DNA from 2 places in the Bacillus sp. PK6-16 genome. Region 2 is predicted to be linked to the other one. Evidence: riboswitches for the same ligand, from Rfam matches in the RefSeq annotation. Region 2 holds a riboswitch; the other holds the start of a gene.
What was found. A riboswitch is a leader RNA that binds a small molecule or an ion and turns the genes downstream of it on or off. The one in region 2 is predicted to bind S-adenosylmethionine.
Positions count from the first base shown of each region.

Region 1: another riboswitch for S-adenosylmethionine. It lies ahead of M1D66_RS10950 (hypothetical protein); the one in region 2 lies ahead of M1D66_RS00435 (bifunctional O-acetylhomoserine aminocarboxypropyltransferase/cysteine synthase).

Region 1 is NZ_CP096511.1:2,120,854-2,129,171, reverse strand. It holds gene M1D66_RS10965 (group-specific protein) at 1-136, opposite strand, end outside; gene M1D66_RS10960 (NAD(P)H-dependent oxidoreductase) at 133-708, opposite strand; gene M1D66_RS10955 (SWIM zinc finger family protein) at 732-1,121, opposite strand; gene M1D66_RS10950 (hypothetical protein) at 1,384-1,641, opposite strand; SAM riboswitch class I at 1,742-1,840, opposite strand; gene M1D66_RS10945 (hypothetical protein) at 1,963-2,154, shown strand; gene M1D66_RS10940 (YwiC-like family protein) at 2,185-2,907, opposite strand; gene M1D66_RS10935 (ECF transporter S component) at 3,090-3,791, opposite strand; gene M1D66_RS10930 (ABC transporter ATP-binding protein) at 3,764-5,425, opposite strand; gene M1D66_RS10925 (energy-coupling factor transporter transmembrane component T) at 5,398-6,276, opposite strand; gene M1D66_RS10920 (DUF4430 domain-containing protein) at 6,299-7,138, opposite strand; gene M1D66_RS10915 (DUF4430 domain-containing protein) at 7,196-8,318, opposite strand, start outside.
Region 2 is NZ_CP096511.1:88,560-96,877, reverse strand. It holds gene M1D66_RS00450 (YczE/YyaS/YitT family protein) at 1-306, shown strand, start outside; gene M1D66_RS00445 (homoserine dehydrogenase) at 337-1,632, opposite strand; gene metA (homoserine O-acetyltransferase MetA) at 1,774-2,679, opposite strand; gene M1D66_RS00435 (bifunctional O-acetylhomoserine aminocarboxypropyltransferase/cysteine synthase) at 2,663-3,961, opposite strand; SAM riboswitch class I at 4,054-4,158, opposite strand; gene M1D66_RS00430 (chloride channel protein) at 4,480-5,709, shown strand; gene M1D66_RS00425 (YjjG family noncanonical pyrimidine nucleotidase) at 5,753-6,448, opposite strand; gene M1D66_RS00420 (transcriptional regulator YeiL) at 6,556-7,227, shown strand; gene M1D66_RS00415 (FMN-dependent NADH-azoreductase) at 7,290-7,916, opposite strand; gene M1D66_RS00410 (response regulator) at 8,108-8,318, opposite strand, start outside.

The DNA of each region.
Region 1 (8,318 bases), 2.0 Mb from region 2:
AATCATTTCTTAACTCTATTTGAATTTGCTGAAATGTTTCGCTACATTTTTTCAATTGAAGTAAACACGTAACATACTTCCGAAAAAGTTCGCCATCATACTGAACACAGTTTATAATACGATCGACTTCATTCATAATGCACGAGCCTTTTCTTCTATTTGTAATAACCATTTCTCACGCTTTGATACTTTACTCGTTTTCACAGATTGAAACACTGACCGTTTTATATCGCGAATGCCACAAAAACGTAAAACACCTCTCTTCATTATAATCCAATCTGCTGATCGATATAACAATGCGACGTACCATAGAGGCGAGTCTAACGTATTAATAACCCACGCTTTTTTCCCTTGCAATAATCCTTTCGGCAGAGCCCCTTCATATTTATAAGCAAATCCAGCTACGAAAATACGATCAATAAAACCTTTTAAAATTGCTGGCATCCCCCACCACCATATTGGATAGATAAATAGAAGTGTATCTGCTTCTTCTACTAACATTCTGTACCGAGCAGTTTCCTCTTCATTTACTAAATCACGTCTTTTCTTCTCTTCATTGAATACGAGGACTGGATCAAATTGTTCTTTGTATAAATCAAGTACGGTAACTGAATGATTTGTTTCCTGTAGTCCTTTTTGCACATGATTGAAAATCGCCGCGTTAAAACTGGAAGGACTAGGATGAGCATATATAATTAGTACGTTCACTACAAAACAACTCCCTCTATACGTTAAAGTTTCCCCTTCTTTAACATCTTCTCTACAATTTGTACGTTTTTCGAACTTTGCAACAATCGATTTAATAATATAAGTAACTCTTCTTTTTCTAAATCTTTCAGTTTCTCTTTAACTGCACTCTCACCAGCACCTTGCATATCATAAACAACTGCCGCCATATGTTTACAATAATTTTCATAGGGACACTCACAGTTACTTTCTGAAAAATCTTCGAGATCGATAACTACTTCATAATTCCCTGCATTTCCAGTAACGAAAGCAAACACTTTTTTATCTTGTATTTCAACATCTTCTACATGCCCATCTTCATAATATTCATATCCCTTATCTACAATGTACTTTGGGATCCATTTCGTTATATCTTTTAATAAGTAAGCGTACATAATTGTACCCCTTCCTTTAATTCCCTTTTGACTTCGAAAATCCTGCATGTTATTCTAATTACTGTTAAGTAGCAAGTCTACGTGACAAAACGACTGACACCTATTCGGCGAAGGTGTCTCTTTTCATTTGCAGCCGATATGAATTGCCTCTTTCAGGCACATTCAATTTTTGACACTACACACTCAACACCATTCCCTGTATCAGGCTGCTTTAGCAGTCTTTTACTCTACATACTCCGTTATTTTAAGAAAAAAAGAGAGCTTAGCTCCCTTTTCTCGCCTTATACAATACCCCTTTTTCAGCATAGAGATATTCATCAGCTAATGTAATTTTCCCATCCAGTTTTAGTTCGTCTAATAATCTTGATAAATAAAATTGATGCAACATCTTTTTCGTGAATTTTCCTTCATGATGCGAAACGATATGTTCTTGAATATCTAACAATGATATCGGCTTATCTTGCTCTATCATATATTCATAAACTGTACTACGCAGTTTTACGTATTTTTCGAGTGTCACAGTAATGCGCAACCCCTTTCTTCTTAATATAAATTTTCGTAATCGGTTTTTTTGCAATAAAAAAACCTCTCCGATAAGAAGAAGTTACGTATATATCTTCGTCTTATCTCCCAGAACAAATATGTTCTGCTGGAATTAGCACCTGCATCGCGGTTGCTGGGTTTCATCGGGCCAGTCCCTCCACCTCTCTGGATAAGAAAATATTCACTTAATTCTTACTATACGTAATTCCACTTTAATTGTCAAACAAATATAATAAATTATATTTTCTTCCTTACTGTTCATACTACCCATATACGAACACGCAAGGAGGATTATGAAATGCATCAAAATGCTCGCGGATATGTACAAGATTCTTTTCAATCATTACAAGAAGCTAAAAATTGTTTAGAAGAAGCGCTCGAAACAGTTGAAAAAGATTTTAATCGCGCTCGTATTGAACAATCACTTTATGCTGTTGAACAAGCTATTCAACGTTGCGAGTACACCGTTCACATTTTAGAAAAAGATTAAAAACTTCCCATCAATTGATGGGAAGTTTTTTCAAATGGCATACTTCATAATTATTGCCGTTATGATTAAAAAATATACAGAATTAGCAATTTCTAAAATTCCTACTTTTATAATAGAAATTTTTTTACCATACAACATAATCGCTCGAATGACACTTGGTATAAAAATGAGAGAACACCACGGATTAATCGCAAATACAATTATCGTTAATACGATATGATATCCCCAAGATATAAGACGATACTTCGGATTATTTTTTTCACGAATCATCGTTTTCACATAGAACGTACTACCTAAAAAGTATAAAAATGAAATAAGTGCAATGAATATAGCTGTATGATCGATTTGCTTCATTGAAAAGTAATAACTAATTAACCCACCGATACAAAACACAATAATCGCACAAATATCATTTAATAGTGCTCTTTCATTTTTTTGACGAGCGTAATACATATTCACTATAAATAATGGAATCATTACTATTACGAATAAAAGAATTCGCCACTCATATAATAAAGAAATCACCCCAAATAGGAACGCAATAATAAAATAAACAATGGCAGCTTGTAAAAACTCTTTTTTTCGTCTTTGCTTTATGTACGTAAGAAATGGATATGTGGCTAAATAGATAAAGAACCACGCTAAAAACAATGGAATATGATAAATAGTAGGTTTCCCAAGTACGACACTTAATAAAAAAGGAATAACAAGCATAGCCCATGCACCATGTTGCTTCGGAATAACTAACTTCATTAACTATACACCTCCCTTTTGAAAAAAGTTCTCACCTACAATTATACAAATAATTTTATATAATAGCGGATGCATATTGAAACGATTTTTTGACAAAAAAATGCTCCTTACATTATGTAAGAAGCATGAAAGAGGCAAACGAATATGTAAGTCGCGACCCTACCTTATATGAGTATGCTTTTCTATGTCACGTTATGCTCATCTAATATACCGTATTTCTTTTTAAATCTTGTAAGAATCGTAATCCATGAAGTACTAAATAGTAATAAGAAAATAACATTCGAAATCGCATGGCTCAAATCAAAGTAAAAACTTGCGATATAATACGAAATGACAGTTTCCCATGTTGCTTCTCGTATAAAACCGAGAAGGCCCCAGAAATTCATAATCCAGCCAAATAAAAAGCCAACAATTACTCCGTAAAGAAGTCTCCCCCATAGCTTTTTCATAAAAAATGTATTACGAAGTAAACCTGCTATAAAACCAATCATGCCCCACGAAAACATTTGCCACGGTGTCCATGGACCTTGTCCTAAAAAAATATTAGATACGATTGCTGCTGTAGCACCAATCATAAAACCAGTTTCACTTCCAAATACAATTGCAGAAACGATAATGACAAAAGAAGTTGGTTGTACACTTGGTAAAATAGAAAATGGCACCCGGCTTACTGCTGCAATTGCCGCTAATACAGCAACGAGAACAATTTCACGTGAAACAAACGCCTTTCTTTCAAAACGGATATAGAAAGGTAACATAATAACCGCTAATATAAACAAACTACTTAACATGTAATAACCGTCCATAACAAGTGTCGTAAAAAGCAATGTGCCGATTATTACTGCAAAGATACATATTATGAATGCAACATATCGTTTGGACAAGCTTCGTACACATCCTCCCACGTTAATGCATATGGCAAGTCTTTTCGAATGAATCGATTAATAGATGTTGTATAAAAGAAGTTGCCGCTAAAAAATTCTTTCGGTGCATCATTCATAATGACTGTTCCATCAAATAACATCATACATTGATCCACGTATTTCGCTGCAAACTCAATATCATGCGTTGCCATTACAATTGTTGTACCTTCTTTTTGTAGCTTCCTAAATAGCTCTCCTACTCTTTCTTTCTTCCATGGATCCAATCCCTTTGTCGGTTCATCAAGTAATAATAAAGTCGGCTTTGATAATAACGTCGTACATAACGCAAGTAATTGTTGCTCTCCTCCGCTACAATCGTGCGGATGGCGTTCTTTAAGCGAATACAACCAAAACTGTTTTAGCGTATCTTCTGCTATTTCTTTTCCTTGTTCTCCATATAATTCACGCGCACGTTCATAAACCTCATCCCATACTGTATCAAATGTAAAATGGTAATACGGATGCTGCGATACATACCCAATACTTTTAAACCGTTCTTTCGAATCGATTTTATGTATCACTTTTCCGTTCCACTTTACTTTTCCTCTTCTCGCTTTTTGTAATCCTGCTAAAATCGTTAACAGTGTAGACTTACCTGTACCGTTCTTCCCAACGAGCGCTACCCATTTTCCTTTTTCAATCGAAACTGATAAATCACGTAAAATAAGCGGACTATTTTTTTCATATTGGAACGAAATATGCTCTGCGCTTAAAATTACCTCTTGCTTTTCACTTTGTGCTATTGGGTCATTTACATATGATATCGCTGCAAAATCATTCATTTTCATTTGCGCCTCTCGCACTGTAAACGGAATATCTCTCACATTCCACTCTAAAAATAGCCTTGGAATTTGCGGAATAAATGGACGGAATGTTTCTACTCCCCACATATCCGTAATAACAATTTTAGGACTACCATCATACATAATACGGCCATTATCCATACAAACAACGCGTGTTGCAAGCGGGATAACTTCATCTAAGCGATGTTCACTTAAAATAATCGTAATTCCAAGTTCTTCATTAATCCGTTTTAATAATCCTAAAAACTCTTTTGCAGCGATTGGATCTAACTGCGCTGTCGGTTCATCTAATAATAGCAATTTCGGCTGCATAACTAATACCGCAGCTAAATTGACAAGCTGCTTCTGCCCACCAGATAACGTATGAACAGATTGATGCAATAAATCTTGAAATCCTAAAAAGCTAATAAGCTCTGCTATTCTTTTTTGAATAATATGTGATGGTAATCCGATATTTTCTAAAGAAAATGCTAATTCTTGAATCACTGTATCCATAACGATCTGGTTTTCTGGGTTTTGAAATACCATCCCAATTTCTTGGGCAGATAACAAATCAGCTACTTCCTCTATTAAAACACCCTCATAAAATATCTCTCCAGAACGCGTACCAATTGGAAGTAACTCCTTTTTAAAATGTTTTAATAACGTCGTCTTCCCAGATCCCGATCCTCCAGCAAGTGCAATAAACTCACCTTTTTGAACAGAAAGAGAAATATGCTGTAACGCGTATTCGTTTTCATCAGCATATACAAATGATAAATTGTTTATTTCTGCATGCGCCACCATATCCATTCTCTCCCTTCCATCATAATTGGTAAACTAATAAACAGTGTAAATAATACAAACATCATTCCATCGTATTGCTGGAATAAAATAGATTCGACTTTCGGATAAATAATCAATTTCCCTCCGCCATAATTACTACATACAATAGCAGCTATAAATAAAATGATTAAATAACTGAGCGTATACCAATCACGCCTTTCCATTCTATAGCGAATATACGCCGTACGCTTCGTTACACCAAATCCACGAGCTTGCATAGAATCTGCCGTTTGCAGTGCATCTTCTAATGAACAAATTAATAATACTTGCAGCAATTGCGTACCATTTTTGACGCGTTCAATTATCGAACCTGAATCTACCTGCACACCTTTCGTTTTTTGGACGAGTGTGATTTTCTTTAATCGTCTTATAAACAAAGGAACAAATCTCACTGTAATCATCGTTAACAATGCAACTTTCGGTGAAATTCTTGAAAACAAATATAAAAATTTATGACTGGAAATAATATCATTGTATGACGCAAACGTAAACATAACTGCAACTAGTAATAACCCCATTACTATTCCAAACATAATCGCCTCAAGCTTAATACGGCTATCACCTAACCAAAATAACGTAGTTCGACCTCTATGCGTTAATAACGAATTAAATAAAATTACCATAAAAAAGAAAACAATTGTGCTCGGTAGCATCTTTCTTATCTTTTCGCCATTTCCTTGCATCACATTTAACATAATAATTAATACTATTGCTCCAATTAAAAAAAGAGGATGAAGACACATCGTACATAGTATCATCACCCCGATATAATAGAAAAAATTCACAAAAGGATGTAAAGAAGAAAAACTTATTTTCATAGCCCTTTACCGAATGCCTTTCTTATTGTAATACGTATACCCACTCAATTGTATCTCCTGGTTTTACCGTAACTACACCAGCACTATGGTTTGGAAAAGCACCGTTCACACGATATTTCCATCCACTAGTATCCGCAATATCTTTTTCATATAAATCATTAATACCTTTTACATAAATACTATCTCTAGATCCGCTTGCATCAACATCTAATCCTGTACGTTGTAATACTTTATACACAGTGTCGCCTTCTTGTACATCCATCTTTTTCGCACCCATTATATATCCGTTATTTCCTTTTACCGAGATTGTTACTTGTTTTGCTTGCGGTTTCGGTACTGGTACTGGATCTGGTTTTGGTGGTTCAGGTTTTGGTACTGCCGGAGTCGGTATCGTTTTCTCCGCTTTATTCGGATCTTCTTTTTGCTCCTGCTTCGGTGTTTCTTTCGGCTGATTCACAACCTTTGCTTCTTCTTTTACTTCTGGTGCTTTCGGTTGTTGTTTCTCTTCTTGTGCTTGTTGCTGCTCTGGTTGCTTATTTACAGCCGGCTGTTCTTTCGGTTGTTCCTGTTGTTTCTCTTCTTTCTTTACCTCTGGTTGTGCCTGCGGCTTTTCCTCTTTCGGCTTCTCTTCTACTTTTTGTTCTTGTTTCTCTTTCTGCGCTTCTTGCTGCTTTTGCTCTGATTCAGCTTGCTTTTCTTCTGTTTTTTCTTCCGGCTTCGCTTCATCTTTTTGTTCTTCTTGTTTCGCTACCTCTTCTTGCTTCGGTTCTACCTTCTTCTCAGGCTTTACAGCTGCCTCTTCACATCCGGCAAGTAGCCCGAGCGAAAGCAGTAAAGAAATGAACCATTTCACCTTACTCATCCTATCTCTCACCTTTCATACGAAAATTAGGAGCAAATAATTGCTCCTAATTTTTTGTTAAGCTGCTTTACGTCTCCATAATACATATGCAGAAGCAATACATAATACACCCATACCTACTTCTGTTGCTGCACCATGAGAAGATGCTCCTGTTTTTGGTAGACTGTTACCGTTTCCGATTTTTTTATTCTTAACCGGTTCGTTATCTACAACTACTTTTAGATTTTCATCTTTTGTTTCTTGTTGTACTTGTTTTTGTTCTTTCGGTTCTTCAGTAACTTCTTTTTCTACTACATTATTTTCTGGTTCAACGACCTTTTCTGGCTCTTCAATCGGTTTTGGCTTAATTACATTACCAGCGTCTACATTAGACCAATCATAAATAGATTTTCCCATTTCCTTAAATTGAAGTAATGCTAAAAGAGCCTGTTCTGTAGCCATTCCGTTACCATTTTGATCACTTGGTAACCATTTAAATTCACCATTTGAAAGTTGATATGATAATAGGTTTTGCATTGCCTTATGAAGACGATTTTGATCTACATCTTTAACAAGCGATAATCCAATAATTGCTTGCGCAGTACTATTTGAATTTTCTTGTCCATCAGCTGAAAAACCACCATTTTGCAGCTGTTCGTTATATAAATACGCAACAGCTTTTTGTATAGCTGGTTTCACATCTGATCGCTCTTGATAAGGAGCTAATGCTGATAAAACCATACCTGTTACATCAACGCTACTAGCACTATCTTTACTACCTGAACTATTATAAGTCCATCCACCGTCTGTATGCTGATTATTTAACAGTGCTTCCACTAGAGCAACTCTGTTCCATTTTGATTCAACTGGAATCTCATACTTCTTCGTATCAAATGCAAGTAAAGCAAATGCATAACCTGTAACAGAATTCACTTTATCTGACTCATACAATTTTTGAACTAAATTATGTCCACCTACATTTTTAGGGTCTGCACTCATTGCATTCATCATAATAATTGTTCTAGCTAAATCTGTCGCTGAAAAACGGTTAATACGCTTTTCTACTTTTTCAGTTACTGACTTAACATAATTTAATTTTGCCTCAATTGGCACATTCTTTCCAGAACGAGAAAGCGCTACAGCTACCCAGTCACTTTCAATTCCATCTTGTAACATCTTATCTGATGTTTTAGAAATGGCT
Region 2 (8,318 bases):
TATATAACACTTATTTGCGGAAATCTATTCGTTGGAGCTGGAATTGGTCTTTACGTCTCTACAAACCTTTGTGCAGCGCCTCAAGAAGCTTTCGTTTTAACGGTTGCCGAGAAGAAAAAATGGACGTTTAGAAGAACAGAGATTTCATTAGCCTTTTTATTTTTAACGTTAAGCTTTTTATTAGATGGACCTATCTATTTTGGAACAATCATCTTATCCTTTACAACAGGCTGGATTATCCAAGCATTTATTCAAGTTGGTACGCAGATTTTAAATAGAAAAGAGCCTATTAAGCAAGCTGCTTAATAGGCTCTTTCTGTTTTATGGTAAGAGATACTACTTAGCATCCCCTTCAATTCGATAGTTCGCTTTCAAACAATCTATTTCTTCATACCCTTGCAACGTATGTAGAATATAATCATAATCAGCAAGAGACGCACGATGCGTTACAATTACAATTTCAGCCTTTCCTTTCTCTTCAAGCGGCATTTGAATAATTTTCTCAAAGCTAACTCCGCGCTCAGAGAACAATGAAGTAATTTTTGCAAATACACCAATTTCGTCTTTTACATGCAGTCTTAAAAACTTTTTCACGACAATTTCGTCTGGCTCTTTTAATACTTTTTGATATTGTGGGACTACAGCACTATTTCCTGTTACCCCTAATCTAATATTTTGCATTACAGCAACTAAATCCGAAACAACAGCTGTAGCTGTCGGTAAACTTCCTGCGCCTGGTCCATAAAACATCGTTTCCCCAACTGCTTCACCGTACACATACACAGCGTTATATTCATTTTGTACTGCTGCAAGAGGATGTGTATTTGGAAGTAAAGTTGGTTCAACTGTAACCTCCAATTTTTCACCATCTCGTTTTGCAAGACCGATTAATTTAATTGTATAACCTAAGCTCTTACTGTATTCAATATCTTCCTCTGTAATAGAGGTAATACCTTTTACTTTCACATCTCCAAGCTCTACATTTGTAGAGAAACCGAGGGTAGCTAAAATCGTCATTTTTCTTGCTGCATCTAAACCTTCTACATCTGATGTTGGATCTGCTTCTGCAAATCCAAGTTGTTGGGCTTCTTTTAACACGTCGTTATATGCTCTCCCTTCGTCTGACATTTTCGTCAAAATAAAATTTGTTGTTCCATTTACAATTCCCATTACTTTCGTAATAAGATCTGAAGAAAGTCCTTCTACGATACTGCGTAAAATTGGAATTCCCCCTGCCACACTCGCCTCATAGAATAAATCAGCCTTATTATCTTTTGCTGTCGCTAATAATTCAGCTCCATGTAATGCCATTAAGTCTTTATTTGCAGTTACAACATGCTTTCCGCTTTTTAAAGCTTGTAAAATATATGATTTTGCATCATCAATGCCACCCATCACTTCAATAACAACATCAATATTTGGATTATCTAAAATTTCATTTGCATCTTGTGTTAATAGAGTAGAAGGTACCTCTACCTCTCTCTCTTTCTCAATGTTTTGCACTAATACTTTCGTTACCTTCACTGGACAACCTACTTGGTGTATGAGTCGTTCTTGATGATCCGTAATAATACGAACCACACCACTGCCAACTGTCCCAAGACCTAATAACCCAACTTGAATTTCTTTCATAGTACTGTCCACCCCTCAAAAATTGTGTTTAGATGAAATTATATGAGTAAAAAATCTGAAAAACAATGTATTTTGAACATTCGGAAAAATAAAGGTTAATCTTTACAAGGAAAACGTTGCCACGTGTTACACAATCTTTCTTTACAATATATAAGGGGTTTCTTGATACACGTAATAATTCAACCAATTAGAAAACAATAAATTACCATGACTCCTCCACCTAACAAGCGGCTTTTCATCTGGATTATTATGTTTAAAATAGTTTTTTGGCACATCAATATTTAATCCCTTGTCACGATCTCGTTCGTATTCTTGTTTTAACGTCTCACAACTATATTCGCTATGTCCAAGGGCAAACACTTGCCTTCCTTCTGGCCCAATAACAAGGTGAACACCTGCTTCTTCAGAGTTTGCTAACAATGTTAATTCTTTCACTCCTCTAATATCATTCTCTCGTACTTCTGTATGACGAGAATGCGGAGCAAAAAACAATTCATCAAATCCTTGTAATAATTTCACATGTTGCTCGCAAACTTCATGTTCAAATACACCGAACACTTTTTCCTTAAGGGGATACTTTGGAACACCATAATGATAGTACAAGCCAGCCTGTGCCCCCCAGCAAATATGGAGCGTAGATGTTACATTCGTTTTTGAATACTCCATAATATGTTTAAGCTCTTCCCAATAATCTACCTCTTCAAAAGCAAGGGTCTCCACTGGCGCTCCTGTAATAATGAGCCCATCAAACTTTTCATTTTCAATATCACGAAACGTTTTATAAAAGCTTGTTAAATGTTCTTGCGTTACATTACGCGATAGATGTGATTCCATATGAAGCAAATGAACATCTAATTGTAACGGTGTGTTTCCAATTAAGCGAAGTAATTGCGCCTCTGTATCTTGTTTCGTTGGCATTAAATTTAATATAGCAATTTTTAAAGCACGTATATCTTGTGTTTCTGCCCGCTCCTTCGTCATTACAAAAATATTTTCTTTTTGCAACACTTTGCGAGCCGGTAAATCTTTATCAATTATGATCGGCATGTGTTTTGCCTCCAACTAGAGCTGCTTCCAAATCTGCAATAATATCAGAAACATCTTCTATACCAACCGATAAACGAATTAAATCAGATGTAACACCCGCTAAACGCTGATCTTCAGCATTTAATTGTCTATGCGTCGTACTAGCAGGATGTATAACGCAAGTTCGTGCATCAGCTACGTGCGTTACAAGAGTTGCTAGTTTTACATTTGCGATAAATTCTTTTGCTGCTTCTAATCCGCCTTTAATACCGAAAGTTAAAACACCACTAGCACCTTTTTTCAAGTACTGTTGTGCTAATGAGTAATTTTCATTACTATCTAAGCCTGGATAATTCACCCATTCAATACGTTCATGATTAGCAAGCCACTTAGCAACTGCAAGAGCATTTTCACTATGACGTTCCATTCGTAAATGCAATGTTTCTAAGCCAATATTGCTAATATATGCATTGAATGGGCTCATACAATTTCCATAATCTCTTAATAGCTGAACACGTGCTTTCACAATATACGCTGCTGCACCAAAGTTTTGAACGTAACTTACACCGTGATAACTTGGATCTGGTTCAACAAGTTCAGGATACTTTCCATTTGTCCAATCAAAGTTTCCACCGTCAATTACAATACCGCCTAAGGAGCTCGCATGCCCATCGATATACTTCGTCGTAGAATGAACAATAATATTTGCCCCATGTTCAAACGCCTGGCATAAATAAGGAGTTGCTAATGTATTATCAACGATAAAAGGTACCTCTAATTCTTTAGCGGCAGCTGAAAATTCTTTAAAATTTAAAACATTCATCGCTGGATTTCCTAACGATTCTGCATAGATAAGTTTCGTCTTGTCATTAGCAAGCGCCGTAATTTCATCTGCCGTTAAATTTGGATTAAAGAACGTAACATCAATGCCAAACTTACGTAAACTCACCCCAAATAAATTAAACGTTCCCCCGTAAACAGTTGAAGAGCAAAGTAAATGGTCTCCACTACTACAAATATTTAAAACTGCGAGCATAATAGCTGCTTGCCCAGAAGCCGTTGCAACAGCTCCTACACCGCCTTCTAAATCTGATAACTTCTGCTCAAATGCTGCTAGAGTAGGGTTTCCAATACGTGTATAAATATATCCTTCTGCCTCTAAGTTAAATAGAGCTGCTAAATCATCCGAAGTATCGTATTTATACGTTGTGCTTTGATAAAGTGGTAAAACACGTGGTTCACCATTCTTTGGCGTATAGCCACCTTGCACACAAATTGTTCCTTTTCCCCATGATTCTCCCATCTCTCATTCTCCTTTCTTTTATACAAAATAAAAAACTGCCCCTTTCCTGAAAACAAGAAAGGAGCAGTTTGAAAACACGCTCTAAAGGCTCTTTCTTATCTCTCAGGATTACCACCTGCAGGATTTGGCACAATTCCGTTATACGGCTGTTGCCAAGGTTTCATCGGGCCTGTCCCTCCACCTTTTCTTGATAAGACTATGCAATTACCGTTGATTTTATAGCAATAATTTCCTAATGTCAAACAGTTTTTCTGAATGTTCTAAAATAAATGTTAACAGTTTCATATAAAGCAACAAAAGAAATATATTCTAGTCTATTTCAAAAAAGACCTTTAAAAACCTCAAATCAGTCTATAAAATTAAATAAGTAATTTAACCTATAAATTCAAATTCCCCAAAAGTTAGCCTATATGTTGAATAGGCCATCTTCTCAAAAAGATACTATATATATTCAATCCATTTTTCACTAGTATATTTCACTTTTTTCCCTACTAAGATTTACATAACGGAGGTATAACATGACAAATAAAAAAGATATGCATTACATACTTGCTCTATATGGCATTCTTCTAGGATCTATAGTAGGAGCTACAGTCTGGTTATTTTTAGTCACAATAAATATTGGAATCCACTTTATTTGGGGATACTTGCCTGAAGTTCTCTCTTTTCCCTCTTATTACACCCTTTGCGTAACAATAATTGGCGGGGTCCTCGTTGGTCTATCACAAAAACATTTCGGTACATACCCACGCCTTATGCCTGAAGTGATGGCTGAATATAAAAAAACTGGTCGAATCGAATATCGCTTTGTCCATCAGGCTACTTTAACAGCGATTATTGTTTTAATTTTCGGTGCTAGTCTTGGTCCAGAAGCCGCACTAGTTGGAATTATAGGCGGACTGTGCACATGGGTAGGGGATCGCTTTAAATTTGCCTTAAAGGGTATGAATGAGCTAACCGAGATCGGAATTGGCGCTACTTTAAGTGTCATTTTTAACGCACCATTATTCGGTTATTTAGCACCAAATGAAAATGAGGGGGAACAAATTGCTGCTTTTTCTAAAGGAAAAAAAGCGATTGTATACTTAGCTACTACTTTCGCAGGTTTTTCTGTTTATTTACTACTGAGTAAACTTGATAATCGTGGATCCTTTATTGTTGATTTCGGGGAAGGTGCACTTTCTTTCAATGAATGGATTGCATTTCTTCCACTTGCTAGTATCGGCGCTATAGTTGGTTTCTTTTATTTCAAGTTAGAATTCACATTAGAAAAGTTAATTCACCCTTTTAGAGAATACAAGCTGACACTCGGAATTATCGGTGGCATTTTATTAGGAATTGCAGGAACTTTTCTTCCGTACACATTATTTTCAGGGGAACATCAATTAAAAGAATTAGTTGTTGAATGGAGCCATTTATCTTTTTGGATACTACTTCTTTCAGGGATTTTAAAGTTGTGCATTACTGCCGTTTGTTTGAACACAGGGTGGCGAGGTGGACATATCTTCCCAATTATATTTTCTGGTTCAAGTATCGGATACGCTGTAGCATCTATTCTTCCTATAGATCCAGTAGCATCTGTTGCCATCGTAACGACAGCAATTTCAAGCTATGCGTTACGAAAGCCAATAGCTATAACATTACTATTACTTATGTTTTTCCCGCTTAATTTACTATTGCCCATGCTTGGTGCAGCTGCTATCGGGAATGCCTTTCCACTCCCAAAACATAACGAAAATAAAAATTAATAAAAATAGGCAGTGGGGACGAAAGCTCCACTGCCTATTTTTATTACACATGCTGCTTTAATAAAGCTTCTAACTCCTCAAAATTATGCACTTCATATGTCGGTATAATCCCACTATCATTTAATTTCCTTTCTGGATTAAACCAACAAGTATCAATTCCCGCTACATATCCACCTTTAATATCAGCGCTTAATGAATCCCCAATAATCAGCCCTTCTTCAGGTGCAAAGTTAGGAATCCGTTCAAAAACATAATCAAAATACTCTTTCATCGGTTTTTGAAAACCTGTATCTTCCGAAACAAAGACATCTTTAAATAATGAATGTAACCCTGCATTACGCAAACGTTTATCTTGCGTCTTAGAAACACCATTTGTCACTATATACAATTCATACTCCCCTTGAATTTGATTTATAAATTCAAACGCACCTTGCATGAGTTGATTTCCTTCTTCTAAGTAGTTACGATAATTATTTTCGAATAATATTCCATTTACTTCTTCTCCATACTCTTTAAACAACAGAGAGAATCGTGTATTTACAACTTCATTGCGTGATAGTTCACCTTTTTCAAAAGCATCCCAAAGACCTTTATTTATTTTTTTATAACGAGTCTCTATCTCGTCTGTTAAAGGGATTCCCTTCTCTTCAAAAAGTACCCGTAAAGCCACTTTTTCAGCCTTTTGGAAGTCTAGTAATGTATCATCTACATCAAATAACAATGTTTTATATTTTTTCATAAATTCATCACACTCTCTTTTCTACAAAAACAAATTTACATAAATCGTATCATTCCTTCTTGTAAAGATAATAGGAGATATCTCATACTATACATAGGGGTGAAAATATGAAAATCAGCAAAAATGAGGAAGAAATTTATCAATACATGCGAATCCATCAATTCCATACCCTATTTTCATTTCATGTCTTGCCATATGTAGAGCTGCATTCTTTTCAAACGAAAGAGATGATATGTAGCGAAGGAAATGCTCTTCCTTATCTCTATTACTTAATTTCTGGGAGAGCCAAAATATATATGAGTCATAAAAACGGGAAGGTTTCATTAATTAATTTTATTCAAGCACCATCTTTTATCGGAGAATTAGGATTAATAGGAGTAGAAAATATTACTAAGTCCGTTGAAGTACTAGAAGATTGTGTGTGTTTGGCACTTCCACTTAAAGATTGTCAGCAACTTTTATTACAAGATGCAACGTTTTTACAGCACTTATGTAAATTTATTGGAGAAAAGACAATTACTCGCACTGAAAATTACGCAAAAAACTATAGTTATCCTTTTGAAAATCGATTAGCTGCTTTTATTTTATTAACAGAGCAAAATAATTGTTATATAGAAAAGCATACCGAGGCCTCGGAATATTTAAATGTCAGCTACCGTCATCTTTTATATGTATTAAATCAGTTTTGCCAACAAAATTATTTAAGAAAAGAAGGCCGAACATATTATATACAAGATCGAAATACATTAGAAAAGCTTGCTGATGAACTAAAAATATAAAAAAGCAGCATTAACGTTTACATGTTAATGCTGCTTTTTTCGAGTGACGATTATAATTTTAATTAAAATTTACTTGCTACTTTAGCTGCTTCTTCAAGACCTGCAGCGATGATTTCTTCTGCTTTATCTGGGAATTGGTTATGCCCTTCAATAACTACTGTTTCCATGTTTGTTGCGCCGAAGAAGCCCATCATACTTGCTACATATTTAACAGCCATTTCTACCTCAGCTGCTGGACCTTCTGAATATACGCCGCCTCTTGCATTTAATAATGCAATCTTCTTATCTCCAATTAGGCCAACTGGACCCTCTGGCGTATATTTAAACGTTTTACCAGCACGGTTTAAATAATCAATATATGTGTGCAATACTGCTGGAATCGTTAAGTTCCATAATGGGAAGCCGAAAACAACTTTATCAGCTTCTAGGAATTGATTTAAATACCTATCAGCAACTGCTACTGCTTTTGCTTCTTCTTCTGTTAAATCAAATCCTTTACCTACCTTGAATGTACCATTGATCATGTCTACGCCTACGTATGGTAATTCTTCTTTATATAAATCAAGTTCTACTACTGTATCATTTGGGTGTGCTTCTTTATAGTTTACTAAAAATGCCTCATATAATTTTACACTAACTGCTTGTTCCGCTGGACGGTTATTTGCTTTAACGAATAAAACTGTTGCCATTATTTATTCCTCCTAGTACTCACTCTTATGTTGTTATATGCTTTCAAAAAAGGTATCCCTTGTAATTGTTGTTTTGTTGCTTACAAACATATTTTATCTTTATATAAAGACAATTTCGTCCTCACATAGACGTATTTTTCCATAAAAAAAGTCCACCTTCTAAAGGCGAACTTGGTCTTACGACTTTCGTCTTATACAATTCCATTTTTAACTGCATATAATGCCGCTTGCGTACGATCAGATAAATTCAACTTACTCAAAATGCTACTTACATGCGCCTTAACCGTCTTTTCTGTAATAACTAAAACAGATGCAATTTCCTTATTGCTCATCCCTTTCGCTAATAGCTGCAATACTTCATTTTCTCTCGCTGTTAGCACATCCACTTGAATAGAAGGTTCT